Regions from separate parts of the Enterobacter quasiroggenkampii genome, predicted to be linked through region 1. Evidence: predicted binding sites of a transcription regulator. Region 1 holds the regulator's gene; each other region holds the start of a gene.
The links. The regulator PurR, encoded in region 1, represses purine synthesis genes. The targets are predictions, from matches to a motif close to CANGCAAACGTTTGCNTG.
Positions count from the first base shown of each region.

Region 1 (3,261 bases):
GTGCAGAATAAACGGCGAGCCGGTGAGCCACGCGAAGAAGCTGGCCGAACAGGCGGCATAAATCAGGACATTCCCGCGATACGCTTTGGCGCTCAGCAGGGAGGTAAAGGTAATCGGCTTCGCGTCGGCATGCGCCTCTTTTTTATGCGCGGGTTTAAGGGCAAACGCCGGCAGCATCAGCACCAGCGTGATGGCAAACAGCGTGGCAAAAATGGCCTGCCAGTCAAAGTGCGCGAGGATCCAGCTGCCCAGCAGCGGAGCCAGGGCAGGGGAAAGACCCACCAGCGGCATAATAGTGGCGAAAATACGGTTTGTGCGGTTAGCCGGATAGTAGTCGGTCACCAGCGCCTGCCAGGTCACCGCCGCAGCACAGACGCCCACGGCCTGAATAAAGCGCAGCACCAGTAGCCAGGTAGCATCGCGCACCCACAACATCCCCAGACAGCCCACGGCAAAAATGGCCAGACCCAGCAGCAGTACCGGTTTACGGCCAAAGCGATCCGAGAGCGGTCCCCACAGGAGCTGCGCGAAAGCAAAACCGGCAAGGAACAGACTCAGGCTGGCGCTGATGGCCGCCGCAGGGGTTTGCAGGTCTTCCTGCATCGCGGCAAACGCGGGCAGGTACATGTCGGTGGCCAAAAAGCCCAGCACGCTTAAGCCGCCGAGCCAGACTAAAAATCCTTTCCTGGGTTGCATTCTCTTATTCTCCTGAGGAGGCAGGTGTACGTTGGCGCAGAGTGTAGGGAGTGCAAAGCGGCTTGTGAAACGCTAATATTTGGCGGGTGCATTCAAATTTTTTGCAGGCAGAAAATGTGGTCAGATTATTCTCTTGAAGTGGTCGATGCTGTTGCGCGTAACGGCAGCTTTAGCGGTGCAGCGCAGGAGTTGCACCGCGTCCCTTCGGCCATTAGCTACACGGTGCGTCAGCTTGAGGAATGGCTGGCGGTTCCGCTGTTTGAACGGCGGCATCGCGACGTGGAATTAACGCCCGCAGGCGCGTGGTTTTTGAAGGAAGGGCGTTCTGTTATCAAAAAAATGCAGATCACCCGCGAACAGTGCCAGCAGATCGCCAACGGCTGGCGGGGACATCTCGCCATCGCGGTGGATAACATCGTGAAGCCGGAACGCACCCGGCAGATGATCGTGGATTTCTATCGTCATTTCTCTGACGTTGAGCTGCGGGTCTCGCAGGAGGTGTTCAACGGGGTGTGGGATGCGCTGGCGGACGGCAGGGCGGAGATGGCGATTGGCGCCACGCAGGCGATCCCGGTTGGGGGACGTTACGCCTTTCGCGACATGGGGATGCTGAGCTGGAAATGCGTGGTGGCACGCGATCATCCCCTGGCGGCGATGGACGGGCCGCTGAGCGACGATACGCTGCGTAACTGGCCCTCGCTGGTGCTGGAGGATACGTCCCGTTCACTGCCCAAGCGTATCACCTGGCTTCTGGACAACCAGCGGCGAGTGGTGGCTCCTGACTGGGAATCGTCGGCGACGTGCCTCAGCGCCGGGCTGTGCGTCGCGATGGTGCCCGTTCATTTTGCGCGTCCGCGCATCGATACCGGAGAATGGGTTGAACTGACGCTGGAGAATCCGTTCCCGGACGCGGCCTGCTGCCTGACCTGGCAACAAAATGATGTCTCGCCCGCCATGGCCTGGCTGCTGGATTATCTGGGAGACAGCGAAACGCTAAACCGGGAATGGTTACGGGAGCCAGCGTAGCTGGCCCCGTCAAGGGATTAACGACGGTAGTCGCGGAACGGACCATCCGCAACGGAACGGCGTTCAATCAGGCGTGGGTGAACTTCAATGGACTGCGACTCTTCGCGTTTGTTGACGATTCTGTCCAACAGCATATTGAAGGCCGTTTCGCCCAGCGAATCTTTTGGCTGGTGAATGGTTGTCAGCGCCGGGGTGAAGAAGCGCGCGTTACGCACGTTGTCATACCCGATCACGGAAATATCCTGCGGTACGCGCAGACCCAGCTCATCGGCGGCGCAGAGCGCACCCATGGCCATGATGTCACCCCCGCAGAAAACGGCGGTCGGGCGGTGCGGCTGGGAAACGATCTGCTGCATTGCGCGGTAGCCTGATTCCGGCTCAAAGTCGCCCTGCACGATCCAGTTTTCCGGCACGGTGATCAGCGCTTCTTCCATCGCTTTCATAAAACCGGCCAGACGGCCCGCGCCGGTGTTACGCTCCAGCGGACCCGGGATCACGCCAATCTCGCGGTGACCGCGTTCGATCAGGTAACGACCCGCCATGTAACCGCCTTCAAAGGCGTTGTCGATAACGGAGTCGGTGAAGTCCGCGCGCGCTTCACCCCAGTCCATGACCACCATGGGGATATGGCGATACTCTTCGAGCATCGACAGCACGGATTCCGGGTACTCGGAACACATCACCAGCAGGCCATCCACGCGCTTCTGCGCCATCATCGACAGGTAGGCACGCTGTTTTTCTATGCTGTTCCATGCGTTGCCCAGAATCAGGGTATAGCCTTTCTGGAAGCAGTTCTTCTCTACCGCTTCAATGATCTCGGCAAAATAGGCCGCTTCACTGCTGGTGGCCAGCAATCCAATGGATTTGGTGTGATTAACCTTGAGGCTGCGCGCAACCGCACTTGGCGAATAGTGCAGCTCTTTGATCGCTGCCCAGACGGCGTTGCGCGTCTCTTCCGCCACGAAGCGGGTTTTGTTAATTACATGTGATACGGTTGTAGTGGAAACGTTTGCGCGTTTTGCTACGTCTTTAATTGTTGCCATTAAATGTCACTCCAGACCATATCCTAAACTCCTGAAAAACTTGAAGGTAAACGTTTGCCTTCTCTCACCCTTATCACGCAATCTTGAATTGCGGCACGCCGGGAAAACGACACGGGACGTCAGGAGGGGGTCAATGGCCGGTACGCTAATAAATTTAGCGTGGAATTTTGTCCTATCTTGATGAAAAGGGGAAGAGGTAAAGTGTTTATCAGCCTAAATCCAGGAAGATTTTTGACGTAAATTATGCAAAAATGAGCAGGCTCACTTTTCGTGGGGGGATTAAAAGGAGAAAAATTGATGAGTTCCGATCTGAAGTTTTCGCTGTTCACCACCGTTGTTGTGCTGGCTCTGATTGTCGCGGCGGGTCTGACGGCCGCACTGCACTGATTTACGCGGAGGGAGAGCCTTCTCCCTCCCGCTCACCCCGATTGTTACTCCTAAGGCAAAAATCTTTTGCCATTTTGTTAACTTCTCATTTTTTGTGATTGATGTCATG
Region 1 is NZ_CP143745.1:2,560,008-2,563,268, forward strand. It holds gene punC (purine nucleoside transporter PunC) at 1-696, opposite strand, end outside; gene punR (DNA-binding transcriptional activator PunR) at 811-1,722, shown strand; gene purR (HTH-type transcriptional repressor PurR) at 1,740-2,765, opposite strand; gene V1572_RS12275 (YnhF family membrane protein) at 3,063-3,152, shown strand.

Region 2 (3,261 bases), 1.3 Mb from region 1:
ATCTGCCATTTCCGGGTCGGTCATGATGGTAGCCGGGTTAGAGTTAACCAGGATGACGCGGTAACCCTCTTCACGCAGGGCTTTACACGCCTGCGCGCCGGAGTAGTCGAATTCGCAGGCCTGGCCGATGACGATCGGGCCAGCGCCAAGGATCAGGATGCTTTTTATGTCTGTACGTTTTGGCATTGTCTTCTCGGCTCCTGATTATTTAGCGGTCTTACGGTATTGCTCGATAAGTTCGATGAAGTGATCGAACAGCGGCGCGGCGTCGTGTGGGCCCGGGCTGGCTTCCGGGTGTCCCTGGAAGCTGAACGCTGGCTTATCGGTACGATGAATCCCCTGCAGGGTGCCATCGAACAGCGACTTATGGGTCACGCGCAGGTTAGCCGGCATTGAGGCCTCATCGACGGCAAAGCCGTGGTTCTGCGCGGTGATCATCACCGTGTTGTTATCGATATCTTTCACCGGGTGGTTACCACCGTGGTGGCCGAACTTCATCTTGACGGTGTTCGCACCGCTTGCCAGCGCCAGCAGCTGATGGCCGAGGCAGATGCCGAATACCGGGATGTCGGTTTCCAGGAAGGACTTGATGGCAGCGATGGCGTAATCGCACGGCGCCGGGTCGCCAGGGCCGTTGGACAGGAAAATACCGTCCGGATTCATCTTCAGTACGTCTTCAGCAGACGTTTGTGCCGGCACCACCGTCAGGCGGCAGCCGCGGTCAACCAGCATGCGCAGGATGTTGCGCTTGGCGCCGAAATCGTAGGCCACCACGTGGAACGGCAGCTCGCTCTCTTTTTTCGCTTCCGGCAGGTCGCCTTCCAGCGTCCAGCTACCCTGAGTCCAGCTGTAGGCTTCTGCGGTAGTGACTTCTTTCGCCAGGTCCATGCCGTTCAGGCCCGGGAAGGCTTTCGCTTTTTCCAGCGCCAGCGTCGCATCGAGGTTATCACCCGCGATGATGCAGCCGTTCTGTGCACCCTTCTCGCGCAGCAGACGCGTTAACTTACGGGTATCGATATCGGCAATCGCCACGATGTTATGGCGCTTCAGGTAAGAAGAGAGGTCTTCGGTATTGCGGAAGTTGCTGGCAATCAGCGGCAGGTCACGAATGACCAGGCCCTGCGCATGTACCTGAGAGGATTCTTCGTCAGCCGCATTGGTGCCGACATTGCCGATATGAGGATAAGTAAGAGTAACGATTTGGCGAGAATAGGAAGGATCAGTGAGGATTTCTTGATAACCGGTCATTGAAGTATTGAAAACGACTTCCCCAACCGCCGAACCCGTTGCCCCTATGGCCCGACCGATAAACTGGGTTCCGTCTTCCAGAACCAATAGCGCTGACTTAATCAAAACACCCTCCAGAGAATATTCACTCACTTTATTTGCATATTAATTCATAACCATGTCATGGATCAATGCAAATGTGTTGCCAGCGGATTTTTGGCAAACGGCGGCATTCTGGAGATTTGGTGGGTAAAAGTCAACTTAAAACCGATATTTTGTTTAGTCTTTTGCGTATCTGACGAGGTGAGTGAAGCTTAAGCGACAAAAAGATCAGGTAAATCACTGCGGAAAACGCTTGCGCGCCGGGTTTAATGAAAAATGAGTCGACGCAGCATCAAAAAGTGGACCAAATGGTCAAAATTTACATTTCAGTAACGGAAATTAAGTGGAATAGCTATACTTTCAAGGATAAAGGAACAAAATGGGCACGAAATAGATAAAATAAAAGGGCAATAAATTATTGCCCTATGCAATCAAAGGATTACGACTGCAATAACCACATCACGATGGGTAATAATGCTTACAGATTGTTGAGATCAAGCACATCTCTCATATCAAAAAGACCGTTTTGCTTCTCTTTCAGCCACAAGGCGGATCGAACGGCACCATTGGCAAACGTCATTCGGCTGGACGCTTTATGCGTAATCTCGACGCGCTCGCCGATATCGGCGAACATCGCGGTATGTTCGCCGACGATGTCACCCGCCCGAACGGTTGCGAAACCAATGGTGCCCGGCACGCGTTCCCCGGTGTGGCCTTCGCGGGCATAGACCGCGCAGTCTTTTAAATCTTTATCAAGTGCATGAGCAATCGCTTCGCCCATTGCCAGCGCCGTGCCTGATGGCGCATCAACCTTATAGCGGTGGTGAGCTTCGACAATCTCAATATCGGTGTAGTTGCCCATCACCTTCGCCGCCTTCTCCAGCAGCTTTAGCATGACGTTTACGCCCACGCTAAAGTTTGCGGCGAAGACAATTGCAATCTCTTTGGATGCATCCTGGATAGCCTGCTTGCCCGCATCGTCAAAACCGGTGGTGCCGATCACCATCCCCTTGCCGTGCTGGCGGCAAAACGCCAGATGCGCGAGCGTCCCTTCAGGACGGGTAAAATCGATGAACACATCGAAGTCATCTTTAACCGCGTCCAGGCTGCTTTGTACTGTTACGCCGGTCTTTCCCGCGCCCGCCAGCTCGCCAGCATCGGTCCCCAGAAGTGATGAACCGTCACGCTCCAGCGCCGCGCCAAGTGCTACGCCATCCATCTGAAGTGCCGCCTGAATAAGCTGACGGCCCATACGTCCACCCGCGCCCGCAATGGCGACACGGATCTGTGCATCATGCATAGTTATTCTCTTACGTTAAAATGATGTAAACCGTTTTCAGATTAACCAGCCTTTCTGAGCACTGCCAACTGAAAACACCAATAATTAGAATTTAACGTGAAACCGACTTAAATATCAGTAAAAGACATGATTTTGTCGTCACGATAAAGTAACGGGTAAAAAAAAGGCCAGCACAGGAGGTGCTGGCCTTTCATCAGAAAAGGGACTATTCGACTTCGCGGGCGTCGATTCTCAGCTCTTTCGGCACTTCGAAAACAATATTCTCTTCGCGTCCTTCCAGCGGCACCGCTTCGCCGCCGCCCAGCTCCTGCAGACGGGAAATGACGTTTTGTACCAGAATATCGGGCGCGGATGCCCCGGCCGTCACGCCTACGCAGGCCGCGTCTTTAACCCACACTTCCTGAATATCCGTGGCATCGTCGATCAGGAACGCCGCCTTCCCCATTCGCTGTGCCAGTTCAGCCAGACGGTTAGAGTTGGAGGAGTTCTTAGAGCCGACCACCAGCACCACGTCCGCCTGTTCAGCCAGTGCGCGCACCGCTTCCTGACGATTGGTGGTGGCGTAGCAGATGTCGTCCTTGCGCGGCCCGACGATTTTCGGGAAGCGCTGACGCAGGGCATCAATCACGTCT
Region 2 is NZ_CP143745.1:1,303,195-1,306,455, reverse strand. It holds gene carB (carbamoyl-phosphate synthase large subunit) at 1-186, opposite strand, end outside; gene carA (glutamine-hydrolyzing carbamoyl-phosphate synthase small subunit) at 205-1,353, opposite strand; gene dapB (4-hydroxy-tetrahydrodipicolinate reductase) at 1,808-2,629, opposite strand; gene ispH (4-hydroxy-3-methylbut-2-enyl diphosphate reductase) at 2,835-3,261, opposite strand, start outside.
Region 2: a site for PurR is predicted at 1,572-1,589, ahead of carA (glutamine-hydrolyzing carbamoyl-phosphate synthase small subunit). Genes of this name have one in related genera too.

Region 3 (3,261 bases), 1.3 Mb from region 1:
AGGGCATACGCCCTCACCTGCCAGAGTATCAACCTTCGTTGTGCATCTCTAAGCTTTCAAGATCGTTCTGCAGCTGGACGGCTTTGGCGTCGTCGTTGCGCAGTGAATCAAGATAGTCGAGATACTGCTGGTCAACGTCCTTGGTCACGTAAATACCGTTGAACACGGAGCATTCAAACTGCTGAATTTCTGGGTTCTCGGCACGTACCGCGTCGATGAGATCGTTCAGGTCCTGGAAAATCAGGCCATCAGCGCCGATGATCTGGCGAATTTCATCCACTTCACGGCCGTGAGCGATCAGCTCGTTGGCGGTTGGCATATCAATACCGTACACGTTCGGGAAGCGAATCTCCGGCGCAGCAGAGGCCAGGTAGACTTTCTTCGCACCCGCTTCGCGGGCCATCTCGATAATCTGCTCAGAGGTGGTGCCACGAACAATGGAGTCATCCACCAGCAGAACGTTCTTATCGCGGAATTCCGCGCGGTTGGCGTTCAGCTTGCGACGCACGGACTTACGGCGCAGATGCTGCCCTGGCATGATAAACGTGCGGCCAACGTAGCGGTTCTTCACGAAGCCCTGACGGTATGGCTTATCCAGAATGCGGGCAATCTCCAGCGCGATATCGCAGGAGGTTTCCGGGATAGGAATCACCACGTCGATGTCCAGATCGTCCCACTCGCGGGCAATCTTCTCGCCGAGCTTCGTGCCCATGTTGACGCGCGCGCTGTAGACGGAAATCTTGTCGATGAAGGAATCCGGACGGGCAAAGTAAACGTATTCAAACAGGCACGGGTTGCTGACCGGGTTGTCGGCACACTGGCGGGTGAACAGCTGGCCCTTCTCGGTGATATACACCGCTTCGCCCGGCGCCACGTCGCGCAGGAATTCGAAGCCCAGGGTGTCCAGCGCCACGCTTTCAGAGGCAACCATATATTCAGTACGGCCATCGCCGAGGTCGCGCTTACCGAGCACCAGCGGACGAATGCCGTTTGGATCGCGGAAGGCGACCATACCGTGACCGATGATCATCGCAACGCAGGCGTACGCGCCGCGGATCTGACGGTTTGTCGCGGCAATCGCGGCAAAAATGTTGTCTGCTTCCAGCGGATAGTGACGGAAGTTATCCAGCTCGCTGGCGAACACATTGAGCAGGATTTCAGAATCAGAGGTGGTGTTAATGTGGCGACGTTTCTCTTCGAACAGCTTTTTACGCAGTTCATGCGCGTTGGTCAGGTTGCCGTTATGAGCAAGGGTGATGCCATACGGTGAGTTGACGTAGAAAGGCTGTGCCTCAGAGGCGCTGGAACTGCCAGCAGTAGGATAACGAACGTGACCGATCCCCATATTACCTTGCAGACGCTGCATATGGCGGGCTTCAAACACATCGTTTACCAGGCCATTCGCCTTGCGTAAACGGAAGCAGTTGTTTGCATCAATGGTGATGATACCCGCAGCATCCTGCCCACGGTGCTGAAGCACCGTTAACGCGTCATAAATCGACTGGTTTACCGGCATGAAACCGGCGATACCGACAATACCGCACATTCGTCTTTTCCTCGTTAAGCCACATCTCAGGGTTTATGCCCTGGGCAAAAAACTCGACGAGCTTTGCAGATAGTCAAAGAACCATCTGATGATGAAGCTGAACTCTGGAATGAGCTGCGATTTCTGCCAGTCTTCACTTTTGGAGAACCCGGTGAAGGTATCCAGGAAGAACAGGATCGCGGCCACAATCAGCACGCCTCGTAATGCCCCGAAACAGATCCCGAGCACCCTGTCCGTTCCTGACAGACCGGTTTTCTCGACCAGCTGACCTATCACGTAATTCACGATAGCGCCGACAATCAGCGTTGCGATAAACAGCACCGCGATAGCGATTCCATTTCGGACCAGTTCATCTTCAAAGCCCGTGAACCAGACAGACAGGTAAGTGTAGTAATGACTGGCGACAAAGAAAGCACAACCCCAGGTCACCAGCGATAACGCTTCACGAACAAAGCCACGGATCAGGCTAACCAGACAGGAAAAACCAATCACCGCAATGATGGCGTAATCAATCCAGACCATATGTGTCCCACGATTTAACGCCCTGTCATCCAGTTCGGGGCGAATTCTAACAGAAAAAGAAAACGTTTGCGTAGGGATTTCCTTCCCGCGCGTAAATAAAAAAGGCGCTGAAAAAATGTTCAACGCCGTGGCTTATCGCCTCTCTCTTAAAGGAGCAGGTCGTACTTAGTTTGCGCTGTAGCCCATCACCACACCGCTCAGGCCGGAGATCTGCTTCAATTCACCCAGCGACCCTTTCAGTTTGTCTTTAGACGCTTCTGGCCCCACGAGGATACGCGTAATTTTACCCTGCACCGGCGTGGAAGGTGAAGTGTAAACACGATATCCCGCACTGCGCAGTTTGCTTACGACCTCGTTGACTTTATCGGCATTTTTCAGCGCACCGAGCTGCACCACATAGGCTTTACCCGTTGGGGCAGCAGCGTCCTGCTGCGTCGGTTTTGCTGGCGGAGGCGTCTCTGACGCCGCGGCGAGCTGTTCTGCCGCTTTATCACGCTGCGGTTTCGGCTGCGGCTTCTCAACCGGCTTCGGTTTTTCAACCGGTTTAGGCTGCTCGACCGGCACAGGATCGATATCGCTGTTGCTCGTGGCCGCCAGGCGAGACGGGTCGAGCGACGGTGCGGCGGCATCACCCGCGCGCACCTCTTCCGCCGCGCCTTCCGGTGGCTGAGCAGGCAGCGCCTGCGTCGCCGCGGGCAGCATATCCGGCTCATCGCGGTCACCCGGTTTCGGCACCAGCGGAATCGCGGCAAACTCATCCTGATAATGCTTTTTCTGCCCGTCGAGCAGCCCGGGAAGAATAATCACCCCGAGCGCGACCAGCACAATGGTTCCTGTTAAACGGTTCTGAAACTTACTCGCCACCGGTTCTCCCCGCGTCCATCACTTCCATGACATGTGCCACCGTGTGGAATGAACCACACACCAGCACGGTATCTTCTGGTTTAGCATCCGCCATCGCGGCATGCCAGGCCTGCGCCACGCTACTGTAGATTGCGCCTTTGCCGAGATGTTCCATCAGCTGCTCAGCCGTCGCGCCGCGCGGCCCCTCCAGAGGAGCACAATACCAGCTATCGACCACACTCTCCATGCAGGCCAGCGTCCCGCCGATATCTTTATCATGAAGCATACCGATAACCGCCAGCACGCGCCCGGTTTTTGGTAACGATTTGAGACGTCCCGCGAGATACGCC
Region 3 is NZ_CP143745.1:3,895,692-3,898,952, forward strand. It holds gene purF (amidophosphoribosyltransferase) at 29-1,546, opposite strand; gene cvpA (colicin V production protein) at 1,580-2,068, opposite strand; gene dedD (cell division protein DedD) at 2,234-2,932, opposite strand; gene folC (bifunctional tetrahydrofolate synthase/dihydrofolate synthase) at 2,922-3,261, opposite strand, start outside.
Region 3: a site for PurR is predicted at 2,124-2,141, ahead of cvpA (colicin V production protein). Genes of this name have one in related genera too.

Region 4 (3,261 bases), 370 kb from region 1:
TTTCCGCATAAGGGCGCGCGGCCAGATAGAACGAGCCGGTTTGCTTCAGCGTGGTACCGTCTTTCAGCACGCGAACGCCGCCCTGCAGCAATGCGGCGGAGTAGTACGGATCCCAGATGGCCCAGGCATCAACGTTCTTCTGCTGGAACGCGGCGCGCGCGTCGGCAGGCGTCAGGTAAACAGGCTGAATGTCAGTGAATTTGAGCCCGGCCTCTTGCAGGGCACGCAGCAACAGGTTGTGTGAGCTGGAACCTTTCTGGAATGCGACCTTATGGCCTTTGAGATCGGCGACGCTTTTGATATCGCTGTTTTCAGGCACCAGGATCACCTCGGCTTTCGGCTTGGGCGGCTCAACGCCTACATAGACGAGGTCCGCTCCCGCCGCCTGGGCAAATATCGGCGGAATATCGCCCGTGCTGCCGAGATCGATACTGCCCACGTTAAGGGCCTCCAGCATCTGCGGGCCGGCAGGGAACTCCACCCAGGAGAATTTGGTGTCCGGGAAGCGTTTTTCCAGAAGCTGGTGGCTTTTTGCCAGCACCATGCTGACGCTGCCTTTCTGATAGCCGATACGTAAGCTTTCCGGAGCCGTTTCTGCGGCATGGGCCAGCGAGGTAAATGCCATCAAACCTGCCAGTCCGATGCGGGTTAAGGTTTTAAACATGGGCGACTCCTTGAGGCTGACCAAACGCCGGGGCCTGGATATCCCGGCGATGCAGGGCATGCCAGAAGGTTTCCAGAGCGTTATCGAGGCGGGTTTGCAGGTTGGGCGTAAAGTGGGGTTTGTGCTGATAGTCGATAACCTGTGAGTCATCGGCGAAAACGCCGTGGAGGATCTCCTGCGCTTTCAGCGCGTTCAGCACCGGCTTCAGGGCGTAATCCACGGCCAGTAAATGGGCAACCGTACCGCCCGTTGCCAGCGGCAGCACCACCTTTCCGTCCAGCGCGCGTTCCGGAAGCAGATCGAGCAGGGTTTTCAGCGCCCCGGAAAAAGAGGCTTTATAAATGGGCGTTGCCACGATCAGGCCGTCCGCGCCGTTAAGTTGCTCAATGAGGGTTTTCAGGGCGGGGCTGTCGAAACGGGCGTAGAGCAAATCTTCAGGTTCGAAGTTATGCAGGTTCCAGTGGCACACTTCCACATCCAGAGCATTCAGTTTTTCACGGGCATATTCCAGCAGGGCGCTGGAGCGTGACGGGAATCGTGGACTTCCGGCCAGGGTAATGACGCGCATACTTCCTCCTTATAACTAATTGTTTGCTTTTATCTAACATTCATAACAATTTTAAGGAGTGTGACACCGCGCGTTTATTCCACTAAATGATTTATCTGCAATTAAAATGCGAAAAAGTGCATAAGAAACAGGCGGGGAGGTAAACGATTGCGTTTTGCGCTGATTTTTTGCCGCAGGTCAATTCCCTTTCGCGCCGGGATCGCCCATAATCCCCTCCCGGTTTGCACACCGGGAATCCAGGAGAGTTCATGTACTACCCCTTCGTTCGTAAAGCCCTTTTCCAGCTCGACCCTGAGCGCGCTCATGAATTGACATTCCAGCAATTACGTCGTATTACCGGAACGCCTCTGGCCGCGCTGGTGCGCCAGCATGTGCCGGTAAAACCTGTGCAGTGCATGGGGCTGACCTTTAAAAATCCGCTGGGTCTGGCGGCCGGTCTGGACAAAAACGGCGAGTGCATTGATGCCCTGGGCGCGATGGGCTTTGGCTCCATTGAAATCGGCACCGTTACCCCGCGCCCGCAGCCGGGAAATGACAAGCCGCGCCTGTTCCGACTGGTGGAAGCCGAAGGGCTGATCAACCGCATGGGCTTCAATAACCACGGTGTTGATCACCTCGTTGAGAACGTTAAAAAAGCCCACTTTGACGGCATTCTGGGCATCAATATCGGCAAAAATAAAGACACGCCGGTCGAGCAGGGTAAAGATGACTATCTGATTTGTATGGAAAAAGTCTACGCCTATGCCGGTTATATTGCGGTGAATATTTCTTCCCCCAATACCCCGGGGCTGCGATCCTTACAATATGGTGAGGCGCTGGACGATCTTCTGAGTGCCATTAAAAATAAACAAAATGAACTCCAGTCGATCCACCATAAATATGTTCCGGTCGCGGTTAAGATCGCGCCGGATCTTTCTGCCGAAGAATTGATCCAGGTTGCCGACAGTTTAGTTCGTCATAATATTGATGGTGTGATTGCGACCAATACCACCCTCGATCGCTCCCTCGTGCAGGGAATGAAAAACTGTGACGAAGCGGGTGGATTAAGCGGCCGTCCTGTGCAATTAAAAAGCACCGAAATTATTCGTGCTCTGTCTGCGGAATTAAATGGCCGTCTGCCGATTATTGGCGTCGGTGGCATTGACTCGGTGATTGCTGCGCGCGAGAAGATGGCAGCGGGTGCGTCACTGGTGCAAATCTATTCCGGCTTTATTTTTAAAGGGCCGCCGCTGATTAAAGAAATCGTTACGCATATCTAATCTTTTCTCCTAATCAGACAACCAGGGCTTTATTTCCAGCCCTGGTTGTTTTATATTCCGTCACTGTTGCTTATTTAGACATTATAGTCTTTTATTAATGGTGTTATAAACGAAGCGGCGATCAGGACATTTTTAGTACAGGACGTTTCGGGGACGGGAGAGAAACATGCGAATTAAACCTGACGATAACTGGCGCTGGTATTTTTGCGACGAGCATGACCGAATGATGCTCGACTTAGCCAATGGCATGTTGTTTCGCTCTCGTTTTGCCCGCCGAATGTTAACCCCGGACGCCTTTTCCCCGTCAGGCTTTTGCGTTGATGACGCTGCGCTGTATTTCTCCTTTGAGGAAAAATGTCGCGATCTGGTGCTCTCGAAAGAGCAGCGTGCCGAGCTGGTATTAAATGCGCTGGTGGCTATCCGTTTCCTGAAACCGCAAATGCCAAAGAGCTGGCATTTCCTGCCGCACGGCATGAACTGGACCCCGGCAACGGGTGATGCGGCCAGCGTCAATCTGAGCGATACCGCAGAAGAGGTGAGCCTGCTGGTGGTGGAGCCCGGCGAAAATGCCGCGCTCTGTTTGCTGGCCCAGCCCGGCGTGACGATTGCCGGGCGGACAATGCAGCTTGGGGATGCCATTAAGGTTATGAACGACAGGCTGAAGCCCCAGCTTCGCGTGGATGCCTTCAGCCTCGAGCAGGCGGTTTAAGCTTCCAGCTGTACGGACGTTTTCGGGACGCAGCTACAGCACAGAATTGTGCCGTCATTTC
Region 4 is NZ_CP143745.1:2,191,489-2,194,749, forward strand. It holds gene V1572_RS10380 (sulfonate ABC transporter substrate-binding protein) at 1-664, opposite strand, end outside; gene ssuE (NADPH-dependent FMN reductase) at 657-1,232, opposite strand; gene pyrD (quinone-dependent dihydroorotate dehydrogenase) at 1,481-2,491, shown strand; gene zapC (cell division protein ZapC) at 2,658-3,200, shown strand; gene V1572_RS10400 (YcbX family protein) at 3,197-3,261, opposite strand, start outside.
Region 4: a site for PurR is predicted at 1,369-1,386, ahead of pyrD (quinone-dependent dihydroorotate dehydrogenase). Genes of this name have one in related genera too.